2 linked regions of the Psychroserpens ponticola genome follow. The protein of the gene in region 2 interacts with the protein of the main gene of each other region in a pairwise test. Links are inferred from orthologs where the notes say so. Each region holds a gene or a part of one and is shown on either strand. Other genes may lie near its edges.

What was found.
Region 1: the proteins of topA (region 2) and MUN68_RS10670 interact in binary tests that used the Escherichia coli proteins (3 or more experiments, as listed by UniProt). The link is inferred for Psychroserpens ponticola from one-to-one orthologs.

What each region holds. Positions count from the first base shown.
Region 1 is NZ_CP116221.1:2,376,167-2,383,824, forward strand. Bases 2,178-5,176 are described here. They hold MUN68_RS10670 (IMPACT family protein), read left to right. Parts: upstream 2,178-3,366; coding sequence 3,367-3,987; downstream 3,988-5,176. Other genes in these bases: MUN68_RS10660 (HAD family hydrolase), read left to right, coding at 2,178-2,507; MUN68_RS10665 (DMT family transporter), read left to right, coding at 2,504-3,367; MUN68_RS10675 (acyl-CoA thioesterase), read right to left, coding at 3,984-4,394; dnaA (chromosomal replication initiator protein DnaA), read left to right, coding at 4,586-5,176. Also shown: MUN68_RS10645 (GNAT family N-acetyltransferase), read right to left, coding at 1-289; MUN68_RS10650 (LEA type 2 family protein), read left to right, coding at 343-798; bifunctional diaminohydroxyphosphoribosylaminopyrimidine deaminase/5-amino-6-(5-phosphoribosylamino)uracil reductase RibD, read left to right, coding at 799-1,845; more of MUN68_RS10660, read left to right, coding at 1,893-2,177; more of dnaA, read left to right, coding at 5,177-6,013; MUN68_RS10685 (low molecular weight protein-tyrosine-phosphatase), read left to right, coding at 6,022-6,486; MUN68_RS10690 (PQQ-dependent sugar dehydrogenase), read left to right, coding at 6,557-7,658.
Region 2 is NZ_CP116221.1:471,189-478,991, forward strand. Bases 2,372-5,515 are described here. They hold topA (type I DNA topoisomerase), read left to right. Parts: upstream 2,372-2,755; coding sequence 2,756-5,275; downstream 5,276-5,515. Other genes in these bases: MUN68_RS01990 (hypothetical protein), read left to right, coding at 2,372-2,589; MUN68_RS02000 (formimidoylglutamase), read left to right, coding at 5,281-5,515. In the rest of the region: tRNA (N6-isopentenyl adenosine(37)-C2)-methylthiotransferase MiaB, read right to left, coding at 1-1,184; MUN68_RS01985 (hypothetical protein), read left to right, coding at 1,343-2,092; more of MUN68_RS01990, read left to right, coding at 2,146-2,371; more of MUN68_RS02000, read left to right, coding at 5,516-6,447; porK (type IX secretion system lipoprotein PorK/GldK), read left to right, coding at 6,642-7,803. UniProt on the Escherichia coli protein: Releases the supercoiling and torsional tension of DNA, which is introduced during the DNA replication and transcription, by transiently cleaving and rejoining one strand of the DNA duplex.

The DNA of each region.
Region 1 (7,658 bases), 1.9 Mb from region 2 along the record:
CGCGTACTTTTGGCGAAAAATACATCTTTTGTAACTCGCAAACATTTCCATCAAAATTTTTCAATTGTTTTATTCCAGCTCCTCCAAAAACTTCAGTGCTACTGGCAACAACATAATACACTTCTTTATCACCTTGATAAGATTCGTACATTAAAGGTGTTTCGGCATCTTCATAAGCTGTGCCTTTTAATGGAATTTTAAATTCTGGAAAACAACCTTTTATAACAGCTTCAATTTGCGGGTTGTCTTCTGGACGGATTTCTCGTATAACAATAGTATCTTTGCTCACTTTAATAATCTATTTTTGCGCTGTGAAGATAGTACAAATCTAAAAACACTAATATGAAGAAACTTATAATCTTATCAACATTAGTCTTCACTTTTATATCCTGTTCGGTTAAAGAAAAGCCTAAATTTTTACGTGTTGAAAATATTAAAGTTTTAGAATCCACAAGCAAAACGATTACTTTAACTGCTGATGCTTTATTTATGAATCCAAATGATATTGGAGGCGAATTAAAAACTGACGGAATAAAAGTAATTGTAAATGGTAATGAAATGGCTTCAGTATCTACAGAATCTTTTAAAGTTCCAGCAAAAAAAGAATTTTCAATTCCGCTTAGAGCTGATGTTCCAACAGATAGTTTGTTTAGTGATAAAAATTTAAGTGGTTTACTAGGAAGTTTATTCAACAAAAAAATGAAAGTGCAATATAAAGGAGATATAAAATATAAAGTTTTAGGCTTTTCGCATACCTATACGGTTGACGAAACTGAAGATGTTAAAATAAAATTCTAATTGACCACTCACGAAACATATATTAAACGCTGTATAGACATCGCAAAACAAGGTTTAGGCATAACAGCTCCTAATCCGATGGTTGGCAGCATAATTGTTTATGATGGCAAAATTATTGGCGAAGGTTCCACAAGTGCTTATGGTGGCAATCATGCAGAAGTGAATGCCATCAATTCGGTTAAAGACAAAGAGATACTCAAACAAGCGACCTTATATGTGACGCTTGAACCTTGTTCGCATATTGGAAAAACGCCTCCATGTTCAGATTTGATTATTAAGCATCAAATTCCAAATGTCGTGATTGGTTGTGTCGATGACAATCCGCAAGTCGCTGGAAAAGGCATCGCAAAACTTAAAGCATCTGGTTGCCATGTTACAGTAGGAATTTTAGAAGTAGAATGCAAATCACATCACAAGCGGTTTTTTACATTTCACAATAAAAAACGACCTTATATTATTTTGAAATGGGCAGAAACGAGTGATGGTTTTATTGCTCCAGCAACAAAAGACAAAAAAGAACCGGTTTGGATTACCAATACCTACTCAAAACAATTGGTCCATAAATGGCGAGCTGAAGAACAAGCTATTTTAGTTGGAACCCATACTGCTTTAGAAGATAATCCGAGTTTAACAGTAAGAAATTGGACAGGAAATAACCCGATTAGAATTGTAATTGACAAAAACAATACACTTCCTAAAGATTTTTCAGTCTTTAATACAGAAGCTGAGACCATCATCATTTCTAAAAAAGAAGTAGATTTCAACAAACCCTTAGGACATGAAATTTGCACATTTTTATATTCAAAAAATATCAATTCAGTCATTATTGAAGGTGGAGCACAGACACTTCAAACCTTTATAGATGAAAACCTTTGGGATGAAGCTCGAGTTTTTAAAGGGACTTCCATTTTTAAAGCTGGAACAAAAGCACCTCAATTTTCGGGAGAATTAATTTCTGAAGATCATATTTTAGATGATTCATTGAAGCATTATATAAATCTCACTTCTAATAGTCATCTCGAGCGCAATCGAGAGATCTTAATCTGACAATAATAATTAGGTCTCGACTGCGCTCGACCTGACAGAATTTAAAAATGAAAATTAAAACAATCATATTCGACTTTGGAGATGTGTTCATCAATTTAGATAAAGAAGGTGCAATGCAAAATGCACTCACATTATTTCAATTAAACGAACTACCTGAAGATCTTATAGCAATTAATACCTTATACGAACAAGGTTTAATCTCTTCAGATGAATTTATAGAATTCTATACTGATAATTTTCCTAAGCTTTCAAAGAAAGACATTTTAGATGCATGGAATTTCATCCTAAAAGATTTCCCTGAAGAACGCTTAACATTCCTTAAAAACTTAAAAAAAGAACAGAAACACAAACTTATTTTGTTAAGTAATACTAACGAAATTCATATTAATTGGATTAAAGAACATGTTTCGTTTTATGAGGAATTCAAAGCTTGTTTTGATCAATTCTATTTATCTCATGACATAAATTTAAGAAAACCTAACCAAGATATTTATCAGTTTGTTTTAAATCAAAATAAACTAAAAGCAGATGAATGCTTGTTTATCGACGACACAAAAGACAATACTGATGCTGCTGCTGCTTTAGGAATTCATATTTGGAATATTGATGAAACTAAAGAAAATGTTATAGATTTATTCTCCATTAAAGAAGACTTGTTTTGATATATCTACTTTTAAGCATAACTGCTTCTACCCTTTTATTTATCATTTTTAAACTCTTAGATAGATTCAACATCAATACATTTCAGGCGATTGTTGTGAATTATTTCACTGCTTGCCTATTTGGAATCTGGAGTTATGATGAACCTTTAAACGTAAAAAGCATTTTAGAATCGCAATGGTTATTTGGTGCAATTGGTCTCGCCTTTTTATTTATTGCAGTCTTTAATGTCATGGCGCTAACGGCTCAACGCAACGGGATTTCAGTGGTATCTGTAGCTTCAAAAATGAGTGTCATTATACCAGTGATTTTTGGAGTTTATGCCTATAATGAAGGAGTTGGGTTTCAAAAAATTATTGGAATAATTTTCGCACTAATTGCTGTATATCTCACTTCTGTTAGACCCAAAACTACAAGCAATTTTGCAAAAGGTTTACTGCTACCAATATTATTGTTTTTTGGCTCAGGAGTTATTGACACCTCAATAAAGTATCTTGAAACCACCTATGTTTCAGAAAATGGAATCCCTATTTTTTCAGCAACCATATTCGCTTTTGCTTTTATTATTGGATCATTTATCCTTATATATAAATACATTAAGAAACCTGGACAAATTCAATTAAGAACCATTATTGCAGGTAGTATTTTAGGAATTGTGAATTACTTTTCTATTTATTATTTATTAAAAGCTCTCAATCACGAAAGCCTAGAAAGCTCTACAATATTCACAGTGAACAATGTAGCTATTGTAATGGTATCAACACTCTTAGGGCTTATGGTTTTTAGAGAAACTATATCAAAAACAAATTGGTTTGGAATCATATTGGCTCTAATTTCAATTGTATTAGTAACTTTGTCTTAATGACCGAAAAAGATATTTACAAAACAATTACCAAAGCATCACCTGAAGTACTTTTCAAAGATAAGAATAGTAAATTTTTTGGTTATGCGTTTCCTGTAACTACTGAAGAAGACGTTAAATCACACTTAGAAACACTAAAAAAAGAACATCATCAAGCTAGACATTGGTGTTATGCCTATCAAATCGGAAAATCAAAAAAAGACTACACGTATAGAGCTAATGATGATGGTGAACCTAATAATAGTGCAGGAATGCCAATTTATGGACAAATACAATCGTTTGAAGTTACAAATGTTCTTATTGTTGTGGTAAGATATTTTGGTGGTGTAAAATTAGGTGTTAGCGGACTTATAAACGCATACAGAACTAGCGCACAAATGGCTTTAGAAGCCTCAAAAATAATTTCAAAAACAATTAACTTTGAATATGCAATTACTTTTGATTACAAAAACATGAATAAAGTGATGCGTATAGTAAAAGAAAAAAATCTAAATGTCATAAATCAAACTTTAGAATTAAGTTGTGAACTAATCATTTCTGTAAGGTTAAAAGAAGCAACTTCCATATTTGAAATATTTGACAGACTTTATGAAATTGAAATCAAAACTTTAAACGATTAAATTAGCAGTTGGTCTAAAATATAGTCTGGACATCTTGTAGGTCGATTCTTATTAATATCCATAAATACTAAAACAGAATTTCCAGTTGTTAAAACTTCGTCTTTTTCATTTAGAATTTCATAATCAAATTCAATTTTAGCCGTTGGTTTTTTTACGAGTTTAGTTTTCACTTTAATGAGATCATCATAACACGCTGACTTTTTGTATTTTATAGACAAACTAACAACTGGCAACATAATTCCATCTTCTTCCATTTGTTTATAAGAAAACCCCATTTTACGCAACCACTCTGTTCTGCCTATTTCAAAATATTGCGCATAATTACCATGATAAACAACTCCCATTTGATCAGTTTCGCCATAACGGACTCTAAATTGTATTTCATCGGGTTTAGTTAAATTGGACATCGTTATTGATATTTTTTTTGTAAATTCGAATCGATTTAAACATGAGGAAAAAATTCTAGAAAATCAACACATTTTGATTTTTTTATTAAATAATTTGTTCACATATTTGCCATGTAAAAATCAACACAGAGAAACTCGAATTTCTCTTTTTTTTGCTAACTAACTAACAACACAAAAATTACACTTAGAGAATGGATGTAACTGCGCAATCGGTTTGGACTAACTGTCTGTCTTTTATAAAAGACAATATTCAACCTCAAGCCTATAAAACATGGTTTGAGCCTATAGTAGCAGTTAAACTTTCTGATAATGCTTTGAACATTCAAGTACCAAGTAAATTTTTCTACGAGTGGCTTGAAGAACATTATGTAAAAATTCTTAAAGTAGCTTTAACTAAAGAATTAGGAGAAACAGCAAAATTAGTTTATGTTATCAAAATGGAAAATACGTATGGTAACAAACAACCATTTACGGAAAAGATTCCAAGTTCAAATCGTGGAGCTATGAAATCTCAAGATGTTGATGTTCCACTTAATAATAAAAATCCTGAACTCAAAAATCCATTTATAATTCCTGGAATTAGAAACGTTAAGATCGAATCTCAACTCAATCCGAATTATAGTTTTGAAAATTTCCTAGAAGGAGATTCTAACAGATTAGCAAGAAACGCTGGTTTAGCTGTTGCTAACAAACCTGGTGGCACTTCATTTAATCCGTTATTGATTTTTGGTGGTGTTGGTTTAGGAAAAACACATTTAGCACATGCTATTGGTGTTGACATTAAAGATAAGTATCCTGAAAAAACAGTCCTTTATATTTCTGCTGAAAAATTCACACAGCAATATATTGATTCTGTAAAAAAGAATAATAGGAATGATTTTATACACTTCTATCAAATTATAGATGTCTTAATTATTGATGATGTTCAGTTTCTTTCTGGAAAATCTGGAACCCAAGATGTATTCTTCCATATTTTCAACCATTTACATCAAAACGGAAAACAGGTCATATTAACGAGTGACAAAGCTCCAGTTGACATGCAAGATATTGAGCAACGCTTATTATCTCGTTTTAAATGGGGACTTTCTGCAGAATTACAAAGCCCTGACTTTGAAACTAGAGTTTCAATTTTAAAAAACAAATTATATCGTGATGGTGTTGAAATGCCTGATGATATTATCGAGTATGTTGCAAAGCATATAAAAACAAATGTTCGTGAACTTGAAGGCGCTATCATTTCATTAATCGCACAATCATCATTCAACAAAAAGGAAATCACTGTTAATCTTGCTAAAGAGATTGTTGAAAAATTCGTTAAAAACACTAAACGAGAAGTTTCTATCGATTACATCCAAAAAGTCGTGTCAGATTATTTCCAAATGGATGTTAGCACTTTACAATCTAAAACAAGAAAACGTCATATTGTTCAAGCAAGACAGCTAGCAATGTTTTTTGCTAAAAAATACACAAAAGCTTCATTAGCAAGTATAGGTTCTCAAATTGGTAAGCGAGATCATGCTACAGTTCTTCATGCATGTAAAACTGTAGACAACTTATCATCTACCGACAAACAATTTAGAAAGTATGTAGAAGATCTTTCTAAAAAACTTTCTTTATAAATTCTCTTATGACTAGTATTTTAATGGTTTGTTTAGGCAATATTTGTCGTTCACCATTAGCTCATGGTATATTAGAATCAAAATTACCTTCTGATCAATTTTATATAGATTCTGCTGGAACTGCAAACTATCATGTTGGAGATTCTCCAGATCATCGTTCAATAGCAGTTGCAAAATCTAATGGAATTGACATTTCAAACCAACGTGGCAGACAATTCAAAGTGTCAGATTTTGATACATTTGATTACATTTTCACTATGGACGATTCCAATTACCAAAACATAATTGCATTAGCGAGAGGCGCTAATGATATCGCTAAAGTAAAATGCATTCTGGAACTAGAAGACACAATTCAACTTACTCATGTACCTGATCCTTACTATGGAGATATTTCAGATTTTCAAAATGTTTTTCAATTACTCGAAAAAGTTTGTAACACATTATCAAACAAGCTACAAAACATTACCTTATAGGAATTTTCTTTAATCATTCATTTGTTTTTTTGTATTTTTAGCAAAAAGAGTCCTAAAAAATTACAAAGCTATGAAAAAAATTACCCTATACTTTATGTGTATGATGTGCGCATATGGTTTTTCTCAAAACATTGAATTAGAATTATTTGCATCTGGATTTTCAGACCCAATAAAAGTACAAAACGCAGGTGATGACAGACTTTTTGTTACTGAACAAGATGGTACTATCCAAATTTTAAATACTGATGGCACAACCAATTCAACTCCATTTTTAGATATCGATGCAAGAGTTGCTAGTGGTGGTGAACGTGGATTATTATCCCTTGCATTTCATCCAAACTATGCTTCTAATGGTTATTTCTATGTGAATTATACTAATAATTCTGGAGATACTGTAATCTCAAGATTTTCTAGAAGTACAGTAAGTACAGCAGACTCAGGTTCTGAATTAATTTTAATGACCATACCTCAACCTTATAGCAATCACAATGGTGGTGATTTACACTTTGGACCAAATGATGGGTATTTGTATATTTCAACTGGTGATGGTGGATCAGGTGGTGATCCAGGAGATAGATCTCAAGATTTAATGGAATTACTAGGAAAAATGCTTAGAATTGATGTTGACAATGTTGCTAACGGAAATAATTATGCCATTCCTACAGACAACCCTTTTGTCGGAAATCCTAATGCTCTAGAAGAAATTTGGGCTTATGGATTGAGAAACCCATGGAGGTTTTCTTTTGACGAAGAAACTAATGAGATGTGGATTGGTGATGTTGGACAAAATACCACTGAAGAAGTCAATAGAGTCGCAGTTAATCCTGTAGGTTATAATTTTGGTTGGAGATGCTATGAAGGCTCAAACACATACAACACTAACGGCTGCCCAGCTATGGAAACTCTAACTTTCCCTGTTGCTGAATACCCAATTCCACCTTGTTTTTGCAATATAGCTGGTGGACAAGTTTATAGAGGAAGTGTTTACAGTGATATATTTGGAGTATATATTTTTGGCACAACTGGAGACTTTACAATCAGCACAGTTGATGCTTCAAATAATTTAATAAATCATGGTGCTTTTAATAATGGGTATTGGGTCTCTTTTGGAGAAGATATTAATAAAGAAATGTATGCCGTAGATATTACAGGTAGTATTTATAGAGTTAAAG
Region 2 (7,803 bases):
CGTTTCTTTGTGTCTTCAGTTACATCGTCTTCCAATTTGCGTTCTGCCATAGTTCCTGGACGTTCAGAATACATATACATAAAACCAAAGTTGTATTTCACATACTCCATTAAACTTAAAGTATCTTGATGATCTTGTTCTGTTTCAGTCGGAAAACCTGCAATTAAGTCCTGACTAATAGAACATTCTGGAAGGATACGTCTTATGTTGTCAATGAGATTAAAATAGTCTTCTCTTGTGTGTAAGCGGTTCATTTCTTTTAAAATACGATTACTTCCGCTTTGAACGGGTAAGTGAATGTGTTTACATATATTATCAAATTTCGTCATGGTTTTTATCACATCCAATGTCAAATCTTGCGGATTACTGGTAGAAAAACGAATACGCATTTTTGGTTGAGCTTTAGCACATAATTCTAATAGCTGTGAAAAATTTATAGCTGTTGCTTTTTGTAAATCACTCGCTTTTGAAAAATCTTTTTTGAGTCCGCCACCATACCATAAATAGCTGTCTACATTTTGACCTAAAAGTGTAATTTCTTTAAAGCCTTTATTCCATAAATCATTAACTTCTTCAATAATGCTGTGAGGATCACGACTACGTTCGCGACCTCTGGTAAAAGGTACTACGCAAAATGTACACATGTTATCACAGCCACGAGTTATAGAAACTAAAGCTGAAACACCGTTGCTGTTTAATCGAACTGGCGAAATGTCGCCATAGGTTTCTTCTTTTGAAAGCACAACATTTATAGCATCTCGACCATCATCAACTTCGGCTAAAAGGTTAGGTAAATCTTTATAGGCATCTGGACCAACGACTAAATCAACAATTTTTTCTTCTTCTAAAAATTTAGTTTTTAAACGTTCAGCCATACAACCTAAAACACCAACTTTCATTTTTGGGTTTATACGTTTTACTGCATTGTATTTTTCTAATCGTTTTCTTACTGTTTGTTCAGCCTTGTCACGTATAGAGCAGGTGTTTACAAGTACCAAATCAGCGTCTTCTAGGTTTTGTGTGGTGTTAAATCCCTGTTCAGACAATATTGAAGCTACTATTTCACTATCGCTAAAATTCATGGCACAGCCATAACTTTCAATAAAAAGTTTACGACTATTTTCTTGTTTAGCTTCGAGAAAAAGGGATTCTCCTTGCTTGTTTTCGTCAATTGTTTTTTTCATAGGTGATTTTAGCTCCAGCAAACTTCCAATTATAATAATGATGCTGATTCAATAAGCATGCAAAGATACGATATTTTTGAAAAATATGACAAAGTGGCAGTGCTATAATTTTCTAAATAAGAATAATTACATTTGAGGAACGAATCAATCTATTACAAATGGCATTTCAAAATATTCAAAATAAAATTAAAAGTTCTCAAAAATTAGATTTTGGGAATATACTTGACCTTTCTATTAAACTATTTAAAGAGGTTTGGTTAAAAGGAGTTTTAATGATTTTAATTACGATGGTTTTTGGAGGTGTTATCGCTATTTTATTTGTGTCTATTGGTCTAATTCCAAACCCTTATGATGTTGCAGGAAGTGAAGCGTTAAATTTAACAACCTATTATGCTAAAAGTGCATTTAATAATTTACCTCAAACAATTGTCGTTAGTCCTGTGGTTTTTGGAATGTTAGCTGGTTTTTATAGAATTTGTAAGCAAGTTGATTTAAAGGAGTCTCAAGACGATGATATATTTTATTTTTTTAAAGGTGATAATGTTAGAAAGGTATTAATGCTTGGTCTCATATACTCAATAATTGCTACTGTTGCACAAGCGTTATTTTTATTACCTTATATATATGTCTTCATTCCTTTATCATTTTTTGCGGTTGTTTTTGCTCATAATCCAGAATTGAGTGAAACAGAAATTGTTAAACTAAGCTTTAGTTTAGGGAATAAGAAATGGTTTTTAACCTTCGGATTAATGTTTATTACTGGGATTTTAGGCATGCTTGGTATTATCGCTTGTGGAATAGGCGTTATATTCACTATTTCAATAGTTTACCTACCAGTCTATTTTATATATCGTGAAGTTGTAGGTTTTGAAGATCATGATGAAATCAAATACATTGGCAGTGAATAAGGAATTTAACGCAACCATTTGTTTGTTTGTACATCTAAATAAAAATTGATGTTATGAAATTATCTAAAATTAGTATGGCTTTAATCTGTTTCCCGTTATTATTGATGAATACGCAATGTGATGAAGATGATGACTTTCAAGTTCGTAATTGTGGTCAAACAGTCATTATTGATAATGCGTTTTATGAATCTGCAATTTCAGGAGATTATGCATTAGTTGGTTTTGAAATTATTGAAGATTGCTTAACCATTGAAGTTTCAGCAAGTGGATGTGATGGCGAGTCATGGAGTATGGTTTTAGTTGACTCAGGAGCTGTTGCTGAATCATCACCAGAACAGCGTTATTTAAAGTTTGTATTTACAAATGAGGAAGCATGTTTGGCAGTGTTTAGTCAGAGTCGTGTATTTGATCTTTCAGGATTAAGAGTTGATGGCTCAAATGAAATAGTTTTGAATATTGAAGGTGTTCCAGATCCTATTAATTATTTATATCCATAAATTAAAATGAGGTCATACATTATATATGTATTAAATTTTACACTTTTTTTAAGTGAATTTTCATAGATAAACACACACTTTTTTAAGATTAAATACCATCGAAATTTTTAAAAATTAGGATGATAAATTTTTTTTGACATACATTTGTAGCCTGAAAAAATCAAATATGCCGAAGAATTTAGTCATTGTAGAGTCACCAGCAAAAGCCAAAACCATAGAAAAATTTCTTGGAAAAGATTTTAAAGTAGAATCTAGTTTTGGACATATTGCAGACTTACCTTCAAAAGAATTAGGAGTAGATGTAGATGGAGATTTTGATCCTAAATATCAAGTTTCAAAAGACAAGAAAGATGTCGTTAAAAAATTAAAGGAGCTCGCTAAAAAAGCTGAAATGGTTTGGTTAGCAAGTGATGAGGATCGTGAAGGAGAGGCTATTGCGTGGCACTTAGCTGAAACTTTAAAATTAGATAAATCAAAGACGAAACGTATTGTTTTTCATGAGATTACAAAATCTGCCATTCAAAATGCAATCGAAAACCCAAGAGGTATAGATTATGATTTGGTAGATGCGCAACAAGCAAGACGTGTTTTAGATCGTATAGTTGGTTACGAATTATCTCCAGTATTATGGAGAAAAGTAAAAGGCGGATTATCTGCAGGACGTGTGCAATCGGTTTCAGTACGTTTAATTGTAGAACGTGAACGTGAAATTATTGATTTTACTGCTGAAGCGTCTTATCGTATTGATGCTGAGTTTTCAAATGAAGATGGACAAACATTTAAAGCAAAACTTCCAAAGAATTTTTCTTCAAAAAAAGAAGCCTATGCCTTTTTAGAATCTAATGCAAATGCAGATTTTAAAGTAGCAGATTTACAAAAAAAACCAGCAAAGAAATCACCAGCAGCACCATTTACAACGTCTACCTTACAACAAGAAGCATCCAGAAAGTTAGGATTTTCAGTTAGTAGAACAATGCAAAATGCACAACGTTTATATGAAGCTGGTTTGATTACTTATATGAGAACTGATAGTGTTAATTTATCTAATGAAGCTCAAAAAGGAGCAAAAGCAGAAATTGAAGATGCTTATGGTTCTAAGTTTAGTAAATCAAGACAATATAAAGGAAAATCAAAAGGAGCTCAAGAAGCTCACGAAGCGATTAGACCAACAGATTTTAAAAAACATTCCGTAGATATTGAGCGTGATCAAGCACGATTATATGATTTAATTTGGAAACGTGCTATTGCCTCTCAAATGAGTGATGCAGAGTTAGAACGTACCAATGTGAAAATTAATGCGTCAACTCATAAAGAAACATTTACTGCTAATGGTGAGGTGATTACTTTTGAAGGGTTTTTAAAAGTATATCTTGAAGGTACAGATGATGAAGATACTGAGCAAGAAGGAATGTTGCCTGCAATGAAAGTCAATGAAACACTATTAAATAGTTATATCACTGCAACTGAGCGTTTTTCTCGTCCACCATATCGTTACACTGAAGCATCTCTAGTTAAAAAATTAGAAGAATTAGGTATTGGTCGTCCGTCAACATATGCACCAACAATTTCTACGATACAGAATAGAAATTATGTAGAAAAAGGATCTAATGAAGGTGTAGAAAGAGATTATACACAACTCCTACTTCAAAGCGGAAGTGTAAAAGATAATTCACTTACAGAAAAAGTAAATAGTGATAAAGGAAAATTGGTGCCAACAGATATTGGAATGATAGTTACCGATTTTCTTGTCAATCATTTTGGAGGTATCTTAGATTATAATTTTACAGCAAAAGTAGAGGCGGATTTTGATGAAATTGCTGAAGGAAAAGAAGATTGGAAAAAAATGATGAAAGATTTCTATAAAGACTTTCATCCAAAAGTAGAAGATGTTGCTGCAAATGCAGATCGCGAATCTGGTGAACGTGTTCTTGGAAAAGATCCTAAAACAGGTAAGCAAGTTAGTGTGCGTTTAGGTAAATTCGGGCCAATGGTTCAAATAGGTACAGTTGATGATGAAGAGAAACCTCAATTTGCAAGCTTATCTCCAGATCAACAATTAACTACGATTACTTATGAAGAAGCAATGGAGCTATTTAAGTTGCCAAAGCAATTAGGAACTTATGAAGATGAACCTGTTGAGGTTAATAATGGTCGTTTTGGTCCTTATGTGAAATTTGGAAAGCAATTCGTTTCACTTCCAAAAGGTACAAATCCAATGGATGTAGAGATGGATATGGCTATTGAATTGATTAAAGAAAAGCAAAAAGCTGATGCTCCTATATATATGTATCAAGATTTACCTGTTCAAAAAGGAAAAGGACGTTTTGGGCCATTTATAAAATGGAACAGTATGTTTATCAATGTCAACAAAAAATACGATTGGGATAATTTATCTGATACTGATATTGTAACTTTGATTGAAGAAAAAATTCAGAAAGAAATTGATAAAGTCATTCACAATTGGGAAGAAGAAGGGATTCGAGTTGAAAAGGCACGATGGGGAAGACATAATATTATTAAAGGAAAAATAAAAGTAGAGCTTCCAAAAACAGTTGATGTTTCAGAAATGACTTTAGAGCAAGCTAAAGCTGAAATAGAAAAGAAGGCTCCTAAGAAAAAAGCGCCTAAGAAAAAAACTGCAACAAAAAAGAAGACTACTAAAAAGAAAACAGCTACTAAAAAGTAATATAAATGAATTTTAATTTTTTGTCTCCTGTAACAGATTCAGTATTAGCTCATAATGAACTTTTATCTGAGCAAGCGCTAGGTAAAAAAATTAAAATACATTCTACCCAAAACGGAATCCCGAATCTAGAAGGAGTTCGGTTAGTAATCATTGGTGTAAAAGAAAACCGTAACGATGTTAATTATATGGGAGAAGAGCTAAACTTTGATACCATTCGTACATCGTTATATTCTCTATTTCCTGGAAACTGGCATACAAATATTGCCGATTTAGGTGATATTCCTGCAGGATCAACGATTGAAGATACTTACTATGCTGTACGTACAATTATTTCTGTTTTAATTGAAAAAAAGATCATTCCAATAATAATAGGCGGAAGTCAAGATTTAACTTATGCTAATTATCGTGCATATGATACTATGGCTCCTATGGTTAATATTGTGAATGTAGATAGTAATTTTGATTTAGGAGATGCCTCTGTCGAAATGAAGAACAATAGTTTCTTTGGTAAAATCATTTTAGAACAACCTTATAATTTATTCAATTACTCAGTTGTAGGTTATCAAACCTATTTCAATTCTCAGGAAGAGATAGATTTAATGGATAAACTCTATTTTGAAGCTTACAGATTAGGAGAAGTAACTCATAATATTAATGTGGTAGAACCTGTAATGCGTGATGCTCATATTGTAACAATGGATTTGAAATCTGTTCGTGCTGCAGAAGTAGGAGCAAAACAAAAGTATTCACCGAATGGTTTTAATGGAAAAGAGATTTGTGCTATTTCACGTTATGCTGGTATTAGTAATAAGGTGTCCTCTTTTGGTATTTATGAATTCAAATCTACTACAGAACTAGATGCGACTCCAATGCTAATATCTCAAATGATATGGTATTTCATCGAAGGTGTTAACTGTAGAATAAATGATGATGGTTTTGAGGATGAAAATAACTATCAAAAATACAATGTACTTATTGAAGATGAAGAGCTTATATTCTATAAAAGTATAAAAACTGGACGATGGTGGATAGAAATACCTTTTTTGCCAAATGTTAATAATAAATTAAAAAAGCATACGTTATTACCTTGCACGCACGAAGATTATCTAGAAGCGAGTCAAGGTAAAATACCAGAAAGATGGTATAAAGCGTATAAAAAGAACAGTTTTTAGTATATTTAGCTTTTAAAATTTCAACGCTTTTTTAATCGATGAAATGTTAATTTTGTAGGATGAAATGCAAAAAAACTGTAAAAAAAATTGTTTTTTACAAAATATATAAATATGTTTACTGCCTTAAAAAAAATAAACACATTTTTAAGACATATAATTACAACTAAATAATTTAACCTCGAGTTTCTATGAATATTAAGAAGTTTGTTTTATTGACTGCTGTTTTAGCTTTATTAGTCAGTTGTGGCTCTGGTGACAGAGGAGAACTGATAGGAGTTAAAGGAAAGAAATGGCATCCTGAAAAACCTTATGGTATGGCACTTGTTCCTGGTGGAGCATTTATTATGGGAAAATCAGATGATGACCTTGCTGGTGTTCAAGATGCACCAACACGAACTGTTACAGTTAGAGCGTTCTATATGGACGAAACTGAAATTACTAACAGCGAATATCGTGAATTTGTATATTGGGTTAGAGATTCAATATTAAAGACTAAACTAGCAATTTTAGCTGATGAAATTGGCGAAACTCCAGGTACTGGAGGAATTGGAGAGTTTGCATTTAATGATGCCGATCCAGAAAACATGTCTGTGTACGAGAAATACATGTATGATAACTATAGTGGATTAGGACCAACTGGTTATGAAGGCCGTAAACTTAATCGCGATGCTGAATTGATTTTCGATACCAACGACTATCCAGATGAGTATTATGCTGAAGTTATGGATACGATGTATATACCTATTGAGGAATCATATAATGGGCAACGTACTTGGGATGTGAAGAAATTTAAGTTCCAGTATAAATATATGGATATCCAAAAAGCTGCCAAAGATCGTAACTTATCACGTAAAGATGTTATAATTACTGAAGAAGTTGAAGTGTATCCAGACACAACTGCTTGGATTCGAGATTTTTCATATTCTTATAATGAGCCAATGCATAATGATTATTTCTGGCATGACGCTTATGGTGATTATCCTGTAGTAGGAGTGTCTTGGAAACAAGCTACAGCTTTCTGTCAATGGAGAACATTAAAGAAAAATACATATCAAAAAAGTAAAGGGAAGCCATTTGTAAATACGTTTAGATTACCTTCAGAAGCAGAGTGGGAATACGCTGCGAGAGGTGGTCTTCAAGGAGCGACTTATCCTTGGGGTGGACCTTATGCTAAAAATGATAGAGGTTGCTTTATGGCGAACTTTAAACCATTAAGAGGTGATTATGCAGCAGATCAAGCACTTTATACTGTTGAAGCTGATGCGTATGAGCCAAATGACTTCGACCTTTATAATATGGCAGGAAATGTTTCAGAATGGGTTCAAGGATCTTATGATCCTGCTTCATACGAGTATT